DNA from 3 places in the Bradyrhizobium ontarionense genome. Region 2 is predicted to be linked to each of the others. Evidence: predicted binding sites of a transcription regulator. Region 2 holds the regulator's gene; each other region holds the start of a gene.
The links. Region 2 encodes LexA, which represses DNA repair genes until DNA is damaged. Its sites were predicted from a motif close to TGTTCNNNNTGTGTTCNG; they were not measured.

Region 1 (4,806 bases), 130 kb from region 2:
ACACCCAGCCGCCCGCCTGCCAGCGATAGCCGATCTGGCCGCCGGCCAGCGCACCGGTCGCATCATGGCAGCCTTCGGCGTTCGTCGCAGTGACGCCGGCAAAGGAGACGTTGTTGGTCCAGCAGCTGCGGGCCGAGGCGCCACCGGCATTCAGGCCGAGGTAGAAGCCGCTCCAATCATAGATCGTCGCGATCATCGCGGGCGCCTTGGTGAAGGTGCGCGCGGGCAAATCGGCTGCGATCGCCGGCGCAAACCCCAGCGCCAGCGAAGTTGTCGCCCCCAGCAACAGCCTTCTCATCGCAGTCCCCAAACCAAGCCCGATGCCCGCACGCACACTCTCACCAACGCCCACCCGCCGGACCTTGATAGCCCCTTCCGCCGCGAAAAGCCGTCACCCAAACGACACATCGGCCCAGCAAGTGCCGGTTTTGGCACACAAAAAAAGGCCGGCGCAAGGCCGGCCTTTCGACATATTCAATTCGCGCGTGCAATCAGTAGCGCGACATGATCGGGCCGCCGAAGTGATAGGAGATGCCGGCCTTGACGGTGTGCACGGTGTCCTTCCACTCGGAGCGGTTGGTCGTGACGAGCGGATTCGTGTACTGAATCGTGCTCTCGCCAAAATCGATGTAGTTGTACTCAACCTTCGCCGACCAGTTGGCGGCGAACATGTATTCAGCGCCGGCGCCGATGGTCCAACCCCAGCGCCAGTCGTTCTGCACCGCACCGGCCGGAGGAGGCGCGATGCCCGGATCATAGCGGTGCTGCAAGTCGCCAACCGAGGCGCCGCCGCTGACGAAGAGCAGCGCCGGACCTGTTGCCCAGCCGAGCCGGCCCTTGATGTCGCCGAAGCCGCGCAGCTTAGTGAAGTAGGTATCGCCGAAACCGGCGCCGGAGCTGATCACCGCTGAGCGACCGTTGATGTCGGCCCAGTGATAGTCGCCTTCGAGGCCGAACACGATATTGTCGACCTGCCAGTTGTAGCCGACCACGCCGCCGACGAAGCCGCCGCTGATGTCGTACCGCTGCGTCGGTGTAAAGCCGACGACATTCGGCGCAAAGAAGTAGGTCTCATCACTGCGACCCCAGCCGCCGCCGCCCTGGAGACCGAGATAGAAGCCGGTCCAGGTCGGAAGCGGTGCGGACGCTGCCACCGGCGCCTTGGTGTACGGGCGGGCGGCGAGATCGGCGGCTCCCGCCGGCGCCAGTGCACCCAGAACCATCAGGCTGGCGGCTCCAAGAAAAATTCTCGTCATCGGATGTCTCATCCCAAGTCTCCCGCGTTGGGCGTCCCCCAATTTGTCCCCGGAGGCGCGCTTCTGATGAACTGTTGCGACCGCCATCGCGGCCCCAATCCATCCGCAAATATAGACGATTCAACCTGGAATACCGTCGCCCAAAAGCCACATCCGAGGAGGAAGTGGGGCTTTCTAAGTTGATGAAAGTTAATTACTTTTACGTGATTTTTGGAACTTTTTGAGGGTTCCATTGCGGGAACTCTGAGTTCCCTCCGGTTCCACGGAACTCGACGTATGGTTGTGGGATTATGGCGCGAACAAACCTGGAACAATCCGTGACGGCTTGCTATATGTGGATAAGCGATGGAGAGGACGGGTGGCGGGCGCGGCAACCGTATAGGGTCCGCCGCGAGAGGAAGGGTTTAGCCACCTGATGCCGAGAGGCCGGTGCGCGCGGCCGGTCCGGTGAAGTGAGAACCGCGGGAGAGTGGTGATGGCGGGTAGCGTGAACAAGGTGATTCTGGTCGGCAATCTCGGGAAAGACCCGGAGATCCGGCGCACGCAGGATGGGCGGCCGATCGCCAATCTGAGCATTGCGACGTCGGAAACATGGCGCGACAAGGCGACCGGCGAGCGCAAGGAAAAGACCGAATGGCACCGTGTGGTGATCTTCAACGAGGGGCTCTGCAAGGTTGCTGAGCAGTATCTGAAGAAGGGCGCCAAGGTTTACATCGAAGGCGCGCTGCAGACCCGCAAATGGACCGACCAGAGCGGTGTGGAGAAGTTCTCCACCGAGGTCGTGCTGCAGGGCTTCAACTCGACGCTGACGATGCTCGACGGCCGCGGCGGTGGCGGCGGCGGCAGTTTCGCCGATGAGCCGGGCGGCGATTTCGGCAGCAGCGGTCCGTCGATGGCGCCGCCGCGCCGCGCGGTTGCTTCGGCCGGCGGTGGCGGCCGCAACAGCGACATGGACGACGACATTCCGTTCTGAAGCGCGGGCGCACGCTGCAGATACGCGCCGGCTTCCGTCCGTGTCGGGACGGAAGGCCGGCGGTCGTCAGGGGCGCTGCCCGAGACGCAAGCGATCGTGCGAGGTTGGTCCCATGCAAGACGCTGTGGCTACGATCGTCGATTTCTACCGGCTCGCCGAGGGCTTGAAGCGCGAGCTGCGCCATAGCTGGCTGTCGGACGGACGCCGTGAGAGCGTGGCCGAGCATAGCTGGAGCATGTCGCTGCTCGCGTTGCTCGTGCACCGTCATCTCGCTCGGCCGGTCGAGATCGACCGCGTGCTGAAGATGATCATCGTCCACGACCTCGTCGAGGCGCTGGCCGGTGACATCCCGTTCTTCGAGACGGGCAGCCGAAAGGATGCCAAGGCGGCCAAGGAGCGGGAGGCGATCGAGGACATCCGGTCGCGCCTGCCCGGGACGGTCGGGCAGGAGATATTCGATCTCTTCCATGAATTCGAGGCGAAGACCACGGCGGAGGCCAAGTTCGCTGCGGCGCTCGATCATCTCGAGGTCCAGATGCAGCACAATCTGGCCGATCTCGGGACCTGGGAGCCCGTCGAGTACGATCTCGTCTATACCAAGATGGACATCGTATGCGCCCACGATGCTCTGCTCGTCGAGCTGTGTGGTGCGGTGAAAGGGCAGGCCGAAGCCAAGATGCGTGCGGGCAGCATCGATGTCGACGCGATCAAGGAGCGCCTGCACAACGCGCAGGCTGCCGCGACCTGACCGACGGGGCTGTCGCATGAGCTTCGCACCGTTGCTCGCCGCCGAACCCGCCGTCCTGCTGCACGCCCTTGCCGCGATGACCGCGTTCGCGCTGGGGCTCGTCCAGTTCGCCGCGCCGAAGGGGACCTGGCCGCATCGAACGATCGGCTGGATCTGGGTCGCGCTGATGGCCGCTGTCGCGGTCAGCTCGTTCTGGATTCACACCATCCGGCTGGTTGGTCCATGGAGCCCGATCCACCTGCTTTCGATCTACACGCTGGGCGTGCTGCCGCTCGCCGTGTGGGCCGCGCATCGCCATCGGGTGGCGGCGCATCGCCGGGCCATGATCACGCTGTTTTCCGGCGCCCTGGTGATCGCCGGACTGTTCACCCTGCTGCCCGGGCGGATCATGCACAAGGTGGTCTTCGGGCCGTAGCCCGAGGCGGTTCCCGCGGCCTGCCTTGCGCCGTCGTGCTGTCTGGTTAAGTGCCTGGAAAGGCGAGTAGAAAAAGCGCGGTTCGGGTCGGTTTGGGGATGGCCTGCGAAGGCCCGATGCGCTATATGATTCCAAGCGATTTTCGCGTGTCAAAACCGACCGGAATCCCCTTTGTCCGATAAAGAAGATGAGAAGCCCGGCGAGCCGGGCGGACCTTCCGACATTCGTCCCGTTTCCATCCTCGACGAGATGAAACGCTCCTACCTCGATTACGCCATGAGCGTGATCGTGGCGCGGGCGCTGCCCGATGCGCGCGACGGCCTGAAGCCGGTGCATCGGCGCATCCTGTATTCGATGTACGAGCAGGGGCACACGCCCGACAAGAAATACGTCAAGTCCGCGCGCGTCGTCGGCGACGTCATCGGTAAATACCATCCGCATGGCGACCAGTCGATCTACGACGCCATGGTGCGCATGGCGCAGGACTTCTCGATGCGCGTGCCGTTGATCGACGGCCAGGGCAATTTCGGCTCGGTCGACGGCGATCCGCCGGCCGCCTATCGATACACCGAAGCCAAGCTTGCCAAGTCGGCGATTCCGCTGCTCGACGACATCGACAAGGACACCGTCGATTTCCAGGCCAACTACGACAACTCCGACAGAGAGCCGTCGGTTCTTCCGGCCAAATTCCCGAACCTGCTGGTCAACGGCGCCGGCGGCATCGCGGTCGGCATGGCCACCAACATCCCGCCGCATAATCTCGGCGAGGTCATCGATGCCTGCGTCGCGCTGATCGACAATCCCGCGCTCTCGATCGACGACCTGATCAACATCATTCCGGGCCCGGATTTTCCAACCGGCGGCATCATCCTCGGCCGGGCGGGCATCCGCAGCGCGTATCATCTCGGCCGCGGCGGGATCATGATGCGGGGCAAGGTGCGGATCGACACCATCCGCAAGGACCGCGAGGCGATCATCGTCTCGGAGATCCCCTACCAGGTCAACAAGGCCACCATGGTCGAGCGCATCGCCGAACTGGTGCGCGAGAAGAAGATCGAAGGCATTTCCGATTTGCGCGACGAGTCGGACCGCGATGGCTATCGCGTCGTGATCGAATTGAAGCGCGACGCGGTGCCGGACGTGGTGCTGAACCAGCTTTACAAGTTCACTCCGCTGCAGACGAGTTTCGCTGCCAACATGCTGGCGCTCGATGGCGGCCGCCCGCAGACGATGACCTTGAAGGATCTGCTGACGATCTTCATCGCGTTCCGCGAACGCGTCGTCACGCGCAGGACCAAGTACCTGCTCAACAAGGCGCGCGACCGCGCCCATATCCTGGTCGGCCTCGCGGTCGCCGTCGCCAATATCGACGAGGTCATCCGCGTCATCAGGACCTCGCCAAATCCGACCAGCG
Region 2 (4,806 bases):
CGGCTATGCGGTGCGGACGGCCGATGCCGATCGCGTCAAGGCGCGGCTGAAGGTGATCGGCGAGGTCGCTGCCGGCCGGCCGTTCGATCGCGCCCTCGGCCCCGGCGAGGCCGCCCGCATCTTCACCGGCGGCGTCGTGCCCGACGGCGCCGACGCCGTCGTGATCCAGGAGGACACGGTCGCCGACGGCGACCACGTCGTGATCACGGAAGCCGCGATCAAGGGCCGCCACATCCGCCCGGCCGGCGTCGACTTCAAGCAAGGCATGGTGCTGCTCGAGGGCGGCCGCCGGCTCAGCGACCGCGACCTGTCGCTGGCCGCCAGCATGAACCACCCGGCCCTGCCGGTCCGGCGCCGGCCGAAGGTGGCGCTGCTCGCCACCGGCGACGAGCTGGTGATGCCGGGCTCGACGCCGGGCCCGGGCCAGATCGTCTATTCCAACGGTTATGCCCTGCGCGCGCTGGTGCGCAGCGAGGGTGCGATAGCAGTCGATCTCGGCATTGCCGCGGATACGCTTGCCGCCACCGTCGCTGGCATCCGCCGCGCCCGCGAGGCCGAGGCCGACATCCTGATCACCACCGGCGGCGCCTCGGTCGGCGACCACGACCTGGTCAAGCAGGCGCTCGACGCCGAGGGCGTCGACATGGCGTTCTGGAAGATCGCGATGCGGCCGGGCAAGCCGATGATGCACGGCCGGCTCGGCGGCGTCAGGGTGATCGGACTGCCGGGCAATCCGGTCTCGTCCTATGTCTGCGCCATGCTGTTCCTGGTGCCGCTGATTCGCCGCCTGCTCGGCCGCGCGCAGCTTCATCTGCCGCGCGAGACCGCGCTGCTCGGCCGCGAGCTCGGCGCCAACGACGTGCGCGAGGACTATCTGCGGGCGCGCCTCGAGGAGCGTCCCGACGGCACCCTGATCGCGACCCCCGTGACCCAGCAGGACTCCTCGTTGCTGGGGAATCTCGCGCTGTCCCAGGCGCTTGTGATCCGTCCGGCGTTTGCGCCCAAGGCTGCGGCTGGCAGCCGTTGCGAGATCATGCGCCTGCCGGACTGAGCCCGCGGTCCCCCCGGCAAAGCCCGGCCTGTTCATCATAATTTAAGGATTGCGGAACACACATCGAACATATAGTGTCCGTTCATGATTTGTTTTTAGTATGTTGCGGGCGCCGCGAATTACGGATCGTCCGACATCCATGCGCTCACGGACTCTTCGCCAAGATTCAGAGCCTACGGATTTCAGACGACATCAAACTGGGGACCAAGTCGAGATGCTGACGCGCAAACAGTACGAACTTCTGCGGTTCATCAACGAACGGCTCAAGGAAGCCGGCGTGCCGCCGTCCTTCGACGAGATGAAGGATGCGCTCGACCTGCGCTCGAAGTCCGGCATCCACCGCCTGATCACCGCGCTGGAAGAGCGCGGCTTCATTCGGCGGCTGCCTAATCGCGCTCGCGCCATCGAGGTGATCAAGCTGCCCGAGCTGTCGCAGGCCGCCAACAACCGCCGCGGCTTCACGCCGTCGGTGATCGAAGGCAATCTCGGCAAGGTGCGAACCTCGACACCTGCGCTCGACGATGGCGAACGCCCCGTGGCGGTGCCGGTGATGGGCCGCATCGCCGCAGGTACGCCGATCGAGGCGCTGCAGACCCGCAGCCACACGATCAGCGTGCCTGCCGACATGCTCGGCAATGGTGATCACTATGCGCTCGAGGTGCGCGGTGATTCGATGGTCGATGCCGGCATCCTCGACGGTGACATGGCGCTGATCCAGCGCAACGAGACCGCCGACACCGGCGACATCGTGGTGGCGCTGATCGACGACGAGGAGGCGACGTTGAAGCGCTTCCGCCGCCGCGGTGCTTCGATCGCGCTGGAGCCTGCCAATACCGCCTATGAGGTGCGCATCCTGCCGCCCAACCGGGTGAAGATCCAGGGCAAGCTGGTCGGACTCTACCGCAAATACTGACGCGCATCGCAACGTCGCGCACGCGATCTGCGATCGCGGCGCGGACTCCTGCGTCTGGAAGCGATCATCGCTCTGCGAAATGCACCGAAGGATGTGCAACGCGGCATACTCAAACGCTTGTGATCGTGCGCGACGGCACGCCGCGCAGATCAGCGCAGAATTGCCGCGAAGCACGCGCTAACATCACCATCGATGTCCACTCTGATAGAGGCCTGCGCCTGTCCGGGGGGAAGCGTGGGTCGGCTATCTCTCAACGAGGAGCGATCCGATGTGTGACTACAGCCTCCATGCCGTTGCGTCCCGCCCCGCCAAAGTGGGCGAGACGCTGGTGTCGACGATGTTCCGCGGCACCGCGACCCGCGGCTTCGCCTCGGAAAGCGAGCCGAACGTCGCGGTCTGCATGCTGCCCGGCACCGAGCTCGCCTTTGCCGAGGATGTCCGCTACGACAGCCGCTGGCTGTGGACCCGGACGATCCGCGAGCGCGTCGCCAAGTTCAACGCGATCGAGAAGCACATTCCGGATCGCCACCACGATGCCATCGAGTTCGCCGACGGCCGCCATGTGCTGGTGACGCAGCTCTGCGAAGGCCAGCGCGTCACCGTGCTGCAACTGCCGGTCACCAGGCAGCCGGCCGAGCGCCGCCCCGATGTCGTCGAGGGGACCGGTTCGAATCCGACCACGCCGATACGCCGCATCAGCATCACGTGAGCTGATCGCGTCTGCGGGATGAACTAATCCTCCACGCCCTGCTCCAGCTCCGGCGGCGTGGCGTCCTGCACGCGTGCCGATGGCGCTCGCGGCGCCAGCGTCGGTTCGAATTCGACCGCCTCCGACGGCGCCGGCCACCATGGGCGGTCGGTGCCAACGGCGCGCGCGGGGGTGACAACAAAGTCGTTGCCGTGCCGCGTCAGCATCAGCGTGCCCTGCTGCTGCAGGCGCTGGCGATCGACCACGGCGGCCGCGCAGGAGACTGGCGCCGGACGCGCGGTCACGACCAGCGCGGCGCGCGCGCAATCGTCCGCGACTGCGTCGGGGCGCAGCGCCATCGCGACGAAGCGGCCGTCCGCCGACGCTGCGACGCAGCCGGCCTCATCGCAGGACACGCCGTCGCCGAGCGATGAATCGGCCGGTGCGCGCGCATCGGCATCGGCGGCGAGCCATTCCTTGACGACGAAGACGTCCTTGCCGGTGCGCATCACATGCAGCCGTCCGTCGCCGCCGCGCACCGCGACGGCGCGCCCGTCACCCGAGATCAGGATATCCGGCAGCGGCGTTGCGCCCGCCCAGACCGTCGCCACCGCCAGCACGACGGCGCCCGACCAGCGCAATGGCGTGCGCAGCAGCCCGAACAGAATGAGCCCGAGACTGGCCAGGACCATCGGCCCGATGCCGAACGCCGTGATGCGCCCAACCGCGCCGGGCAAGGCCGCAACCCACCGCGTCACCGCGATCATCCAGTCGATGCCCCAGCCCATCAGCGACCAGAACGGGCCGTCGAGGCCGAACGGCGCCGCCAGCAGGCCGAGCAGGCCTGCCGGCATCACCAGCGCCGAGACCACCGGCATCGCTGCGAGATTGGCCAGCACGCCATAGGGCGTGATGCGGTGGAAGTGGAACGCGGCATAGGGCGTGGTCGCCAGTCCCGCCACCAGCGAGGCCATCAGCAGCATCGCGATCTCGCGCCCGCCCCACAGCGCGATGCGCTGCGTCGCCGAACTGTCGGGTGTCGCCAGCAGCCGCGGCAGCCCGAACTGCACCAGCGCGACGAGGCCGAGCGTGGCCGCAAAGGACATCTGGAAACTCGGATGCACCAGCGCCTCCGGTGCCGCGACCAGCACGATCATCGCGGCCACCGCGAGCGTGCGAAAGGTGATGGCGCGGCGATCGACCATGACCGCGATCAGCACCACCGCCGTCATGAAGAACGACCTCTGGGTCGCGACCTCCGCGCCCGACAGCAGCAGATAGAAGGCGGCCGCGACCAGCGCCGCCGCAGCCGCCCATTTCTTGATCGGGTGGCTCACCGTCAGGCCCGGAATCAGCGCGAGCAGCGCCCGCATCGCGAAGAACACCACGCCGGCGACCACCGCCATGTGATAGCCGGAGATCGACAGCACGTGGCCGAGGCCGGAGATGAACATCGCGTCGTTCACGTCCGGTGTGATGGCATCGCGCCGCCCGGTCAGGAGCGCGGTCGCGATCGCGCGCTCATCGCCACCGAGACGCGCGCGGATGCGCGCATCGATCGTATCGCGCAAACCCTGCATGATCGCGGCATAGCGCAGGCCGGGCCCCGCGGCCTGCGGCGGCGCCACCGTGGTGATCGCCCCGGTCACGAAGCCGGAGGCACCGATGCCCTGGAAGAAGATGTCGCGGGCGAAATCGTAGGAGCCGGGACGCACCGGCGCGAGCGGCGGCAGCAGCCGCGCCTTCAGCTGCACGAAGCTGCCGACCTCCGGCGCCGCCCCCTTGCGCACGGCAAGCCGGACGCGCGCGAGCGTGATCGCATTGCGCTGGCTTTCCATCGACGCCACGCGCAGCACGATGCGGTCGCTGCGTTCGCGGATGTCGCGCGCCTCGACGAAGCCTGACAGGGACACGCCATAGAGCGGTCGCGCCAGCACCGGATGCGCCACGTGCGCGGTCCTGACGGTCGCCGCGGCAAAGCCGGACGCCGCGGCAGCGATCATCACCGCGGCCGGAAACAGCGGATGCCGCCGCATCAGCACGGCGACGGCGCAGAGCACCACGGCCACCGCGGCGCTCGCCCACAGCACGGGTTCGTGATCAGCAGAGAAATACAGCGCGATGCCGGCGCCGAAGGCGACGGGCACCCAGGGC
Region 3 (4,806 bases), 130 kb from region 2:
GCCGCGAGCTGGGTGTTCGGCCTCGAAGCCCAAGGCAACTGGACCGACCTGAAGTCGTCCAATGCGAGTGCTGCGGCGCTCGCGACCGGCATCACCAACACCACCAACACCACCAAGACCGACGCGATCGGCCTGTTCACCGGCCAGGTCGGCTATGCCTGGGGCAACGTGCTCTGGTACGTGAAGGGCGGCGCGGCGGTCACGCACAACAAATACACCGGCACCGCCAATGCAGCCGCCCCCTTCGCCGTAGGCACGCTGCTCGATTCCGCCAGCGAAACCCGCTGGGGCGGCACCGTGGGCACGGGCGTCGAGTTCGGCTTCGCGCCGAACTGGTCGGTCGCGGTCGAGTACGACCACCTGTTCATGGGCTCACATGACATCACCTTCCCGGCCACCGCGACCGTGCTGTCGCGGGTCGACACGATCAAGCAGGACATCGACATGGCGACCGTTCGGGTCAACTACCGATTCGGCGCGCCGGTGACCGCGCGCTACTGACGAAGAGCCGCTCCTCGGAGCCCATCAGAAAGGCCGGCGCTCGCGCCGGCCTTTTTCGTGTCCGCAGCTCGGCATCGATGCGGCTCTTTTGTGTTAAATATTTGATATATAACGCTTTTTACCGGTTGTGGCCCCTGCGTTACAGCGCCCCCGGGGGGCCGCGTGTATGAACATTTCCATCGCTTGTCATTCCAACTCCCTGGGGGAACATTGATGAAGAAGTTGCTTGTGATCACGACGGCGCTCGTCGCCATCGCGACCGCCACATCCGCCTCGGCGGCCGACATGGCGGCGCGCCCCTACACCAAGGCACCGCCGATGATGGTCGCCATCAACGATTGGAGCGGATTCTATCTCGGCCTGAACGGCGGTTATGGATCGAGCCGCAATTGCTGGACTCTCGCGGACGGTCGAGCCGAGGGCTGCCACAATGCCACCGGCGGCACCATCGGCGGTCAGTTCGGGTATCGCTGGCAGATGAACTCGGTCGTGTTCGGCCTTGAGGCGCAGGGCAACTGGGCCGACTTGACCGGCAACAACGTCACCCCGCTATTCGCGCCCGATCGCAACCGCACCAAGCTCAGCGCCTTCGGCCTGTTCACCGGGCAGATCGGCTATTCCTTCGACAACGTCCTGCTCTACGCCAAGGGCGGCGCGGCCGTCACCGACACCAAGTACGAGATCTTTTCCGGCGTGATCAACACCGTGCTGGCCACCACGACGGTACACAAGTGGGGCGCGACCGTCGGCGCTGGCGTCGAATACGCCTTCTCGCCGAACTGGTCGGTGGGCTTCGAATACGACCACCTGTTCATGGGCAACACGAACGTCCCGTTCCGCGGCGCGGTCTTCACCCAGACCGATAACATCAAGCAGGATGTCGATCTGTTCACGGCTCGCCTGAACTATCGGTTCGGCGGCCCGGTCATCGCCAAGTATTGATCAGCTTCTACAAGTCTAGTCCTGAAAGGCCGGCGCAAGCCGGCCTTTTTGTTGCGCTGCGGACAATGCTGGCTTTTGCGTGACAGGCGGAACCCAAGCATCTGAGCAACAAAGGCTTTCTGCGCTACCCCGTAGATCCCCGGTTTCGCCGCGACTGTGGCTTTGAGGTGACGGCAATCCGCGCGGAACCCGGCTATAGGAGGTTCGTCAACTTGAACGGGTGAGTCTGTTTCGTGCGTGAAAGCTTCGGTGCGACGCGGACTTCTAGGACTAAACTGGAGAGAAGAAGAATGAAGAAGATCCTGCTTGCGACCGTGGCCCTGGCCGCCCTGGCCGCTCCCGCTGCCGCTGCCGATCTTGCTGCGCGTCCCTACACCAAGGCGCCGGTTGCCGCGCCGCTCCCGACCTGGGCCGGTTTCTACATCGGTGCGATGGGTGGTTATGCCAGCCAGGATAACAACAGCTTCGCTGGCTTCGTTGCACCCTTTTCGTTGTCGCAGAAGGGCGGCTTCGCCGGCGGCACCATCGGCTACAACTGGCAGCAGGGTCCGGTCGTGTTCGGCGTCGAGGCTGATGCAGCCTGGGCCGACATCAACGGCTCTGTAACTGCGGGTGGCGCCACCTTCTCGAGCAAGATCGAGGACATGGGCACCGTGCGCGGTCGCCTGGGCTACACCTTCGGTCCCGCCATGCTGTACGCCACCGGCGGTTACGCGTGGATGGAAAACAAGGCCACCCTCTCCGGCTTCGGCGCTACTGACTTCGGTCGCCAGTTCCACAACGGCTGGACCCTCGGTGCCGGCGCCGAATACATGTTCGTCCCGAACTGGTCGGTGAAAGCCGAATACCTCTACAAGAGCTTCGGCAGCGAGAACTACGCCGCGGGTGGACTGCTGCCGTCGGGCACCATCAACCTGCACACCGTGCAGGTGGGCGTGAACTACCACTTCTAAGATCTACGCCTCCGGGCCAACGCACAAAGCCTCCGCTCTGCCAGAGCGGAGGCTTTTTCTTTGCCGGATCAGGCGCGCGGCATGACGGAACCGGCCTCGCTCCTGCCAATCGCTGCCATTCCCCGAACGCATTGTTGATGATTCGCTGACGGCACTGGAAATCCGCACTCGTTCTTCCTACGTTCTGACGATACCTTTCCCTCTGGCGTCCGATGGCCGGTTTCCGGCGAACGCGCCTTGCAACGATGGCGCTGATGCCGCGCCGTGGGACGATCGTCATGGATGAAGTGCTCAAGGCCAAGCAGCGCGCGCAAGCCAACTCGTCGAGCCTGCGGGCCATCACCATCCGCGGCGCCCGCGAGCACAATCTCAAGAACATCGACGTCGAGATCCCGCGTGACAGGCTCGTCGTGTTCACCGGGCTCTCGGGCTCCGGCAAATCCTCGCTCGCCTTCGATACGATCTATGCCGAGGGCCAGCGCCGCTACGTCGAATCGCTGTCGGCCTATGCGCGCCAGTTCCTGGAGATGATGCAGAAGCCCGACGTCGACCAGATCGACGGCCTGTCGCCGGCGATCTCGATCGAACAGAAGACGACGTCCAAGAACCCGCGCTCCACCGTCGGCACCGTCACCGAGATCTACGACTACATGCGCCTGCTGTGGGCCCGCGTCGGCGTGCCCTACTCGCCGGCCACGGGACTTCCGATCGAGAGCCAGACCGTGTCGCAGATGGTCGATCGCGTGCTGGCGCTTCCCGAGGGCACCCGCCTCTATCTGCTGGCGCCGGTCGTACGTGGCCGCAAGGGCGAGTACAAGAAGGAGCTGGCCGAATATCTCAAGAAGGGCTTTCAGCGCGTCAAGATCGACGGCACCTTCCATGAGCTCGCCGAGGCGCCCACGCTCGACAAGAAGTTCCCGCACGACATCGACGTCGTCGTCGACCGCATCGTCGTGCGCCCCGACATCGGCCAGCGTCTTGCCGAGAGCTTCGAGACCGCGCTGAAGCTCGCCGAGGGCTTGGCCGTGATCGAGTTCGCCGACACCCCCGCCTCGGCAGCGCCTGCCGAAGAAAAGAAGAAGACCGCGAAGATCCACGACAAGAGCGGACCCGAGCGCATCCTGTTCTCGGAGAAGTTCGCCTGCCCGGTCTCCGGCTTCACCATCCCCGAGATCGAGCCGCGGCTGTTCTCGTTCAACAATCCCTATGGCGCCTGCCCGGAATGCGGCGGCCTGGGTGTCGAGCAGCATGTCGATGCCGATCTCGTGATCCCCGACAAGGAGGTCACCCTGCGCAAGGGTGCGATCGCGCCGTGGGCCAAGTCGTCCTCGCCCTATTATCTGCAGACGCTGACCGCGCTCGGCAAGTTCTACAAGTTCACGCTCGACACCAAGTGGAAGGACCTGCCGAAGAAGACGCAGAACGCGCTGCTGCACGGCTCGGGCGACGACGAGATCAAGTTCACCTATGAGGACGGCGTCCGCGCCTACGACACCAAGAAGCCGTTCGAGGGCGTCATCACCAACATCGAGCGCCGCTTCCGCGAGACCGAGAGCGAATGGGCGCGCGAGGAGCTCGGCAAGTACTTCAACGACGTGCCCTGCGCGGCGTGCCGTGGTTTTCGGCTCAAGCCCGAGGCGCTATGCGTCAAGGTCGGGGCCAAGCACATCGGCGAGATCAGCGAGCTCAGCGTCAAGGCCGCCGGCGAATGGTTCGCGGAGGTGCCGAAGCAGCTCAACGCGCAGCAGACCGAGATCGCGACCCGCATCCTCAAGGAGATCCGTGACCGCCTGACCTTCCTGCTCGACGTCGGCCTCAATTACCTGACCCTGGCGCGCTCCTCCGGCACCCTGTCCGGCGGCGAGAGCCAGCGCATCCGCCTGGCCTCGCAGATCGGCTCGGGGCTGACAGGCGTGCTCTACGTGCTGGACGAGCCGTCGATCGGCCTGCATCAGCGCGACAACGCGCGGCTGCTCGACACCCTGAAGCGGCTGCGCGACCTCGGCAACACCGTCATCGTGGTCGAGCATGACGAGGACGCCATTCGCCTCGCCGACTACGTGCTCGACATCGGTCCCGGCGCCGGCACCCATGGCGGCCACATCGTCGCCGAGGGCACGCCGGCCGAGATCATGCGCAATCCGGCCTCGCTGACCGGCAAATATCTCACCGGCGAGCTCGAGGTCGAGGTGCCGGAGCGGCGGCCACCGAACCATCGCCGCACCATCAAGGTCGTCAACGCCCGCGGCAACAATCTCAAGAACGTCTCGGCCGAGATTCCGCTCGGCCTGTTCACGGCCATCACCGGCGTCTCCGGCGGCGGCAAGTCGACGCTGCTGATCGACACGCTCTACAAGGCGATCGCGCGCAAGCTCAACGGCGCCAGCGAAGGCGCCGCGCCGCACGACCG

Region 1: a site for LexA is predicted at 1,552-1,569, ahead of LQG66_RS06070 (single-stranded DNA-binding protein). Genes of this name have one in related genera too.
Region 3: a site for LexA is predicted at 2,566-2,583, ahead of uvrA (excinuclease ABC subunit UvrA). Genes of this name have one in related genera too.

Annotation. Positions count from the first base shown of each region.
Region 1 is NZ_CP088156.1:1,374,642-1,379,447, reverse strand. It holds gene LQG66_RS06080 (outer membrane protein) at 1-298, opposite strand, end outside; gene LQG66_RS06075 (outer membrane protein) at 492-1,256, opposite strand; gene LQG66_RS06070 (single-stranded DNA-binding protein) at 1,732-2,229, shown strand; gene LQG66_RS06065 (HD domain-containing protein) at 2,342-2,977, shown strand; gene LQG66_RS06060 (DUF2306 domain-containing protein) at 2,994-3,392, shown strand; gene gyrA (DNA gyrase subunit A) at 3,564-4,806, shown strand, end outside.
Region 2 is NZ_CP088156.1:1,506,095-1,510,900, forward strand. It holds gene LQG66_RS06685 (molybdopterin molybdotransferase MoeA) at 1-1,051, shown strand, start outside; gene lexA (transcriptional repressor LexA) at 1,266-1,964, shown strand; gene LQG66_RS06695 (hypothetical protein) at 2,233-2,673, shown strand; gene LQG66_RS06700 (ComEC/Rec2 family competence protein) at 2,697-4,806, opposite strand, start outside.
Region 3 is NZ_CP088156.1:1,380,549-1,385,354, forward strand. It holds gene LQG66_RS06085 (outer membrane protein) at 1-501, shown strand, start outside; gene LQG66_RS06090 (outer membrane protein) at 715-1,443, shown strand; gene LQG66_RS06095 (outer membrane protein) at 1,734-2,396, shown strand; gene uvrA (excinuclease ABC subunit UvrA) at 2,675-4,806, shown strand, end outside.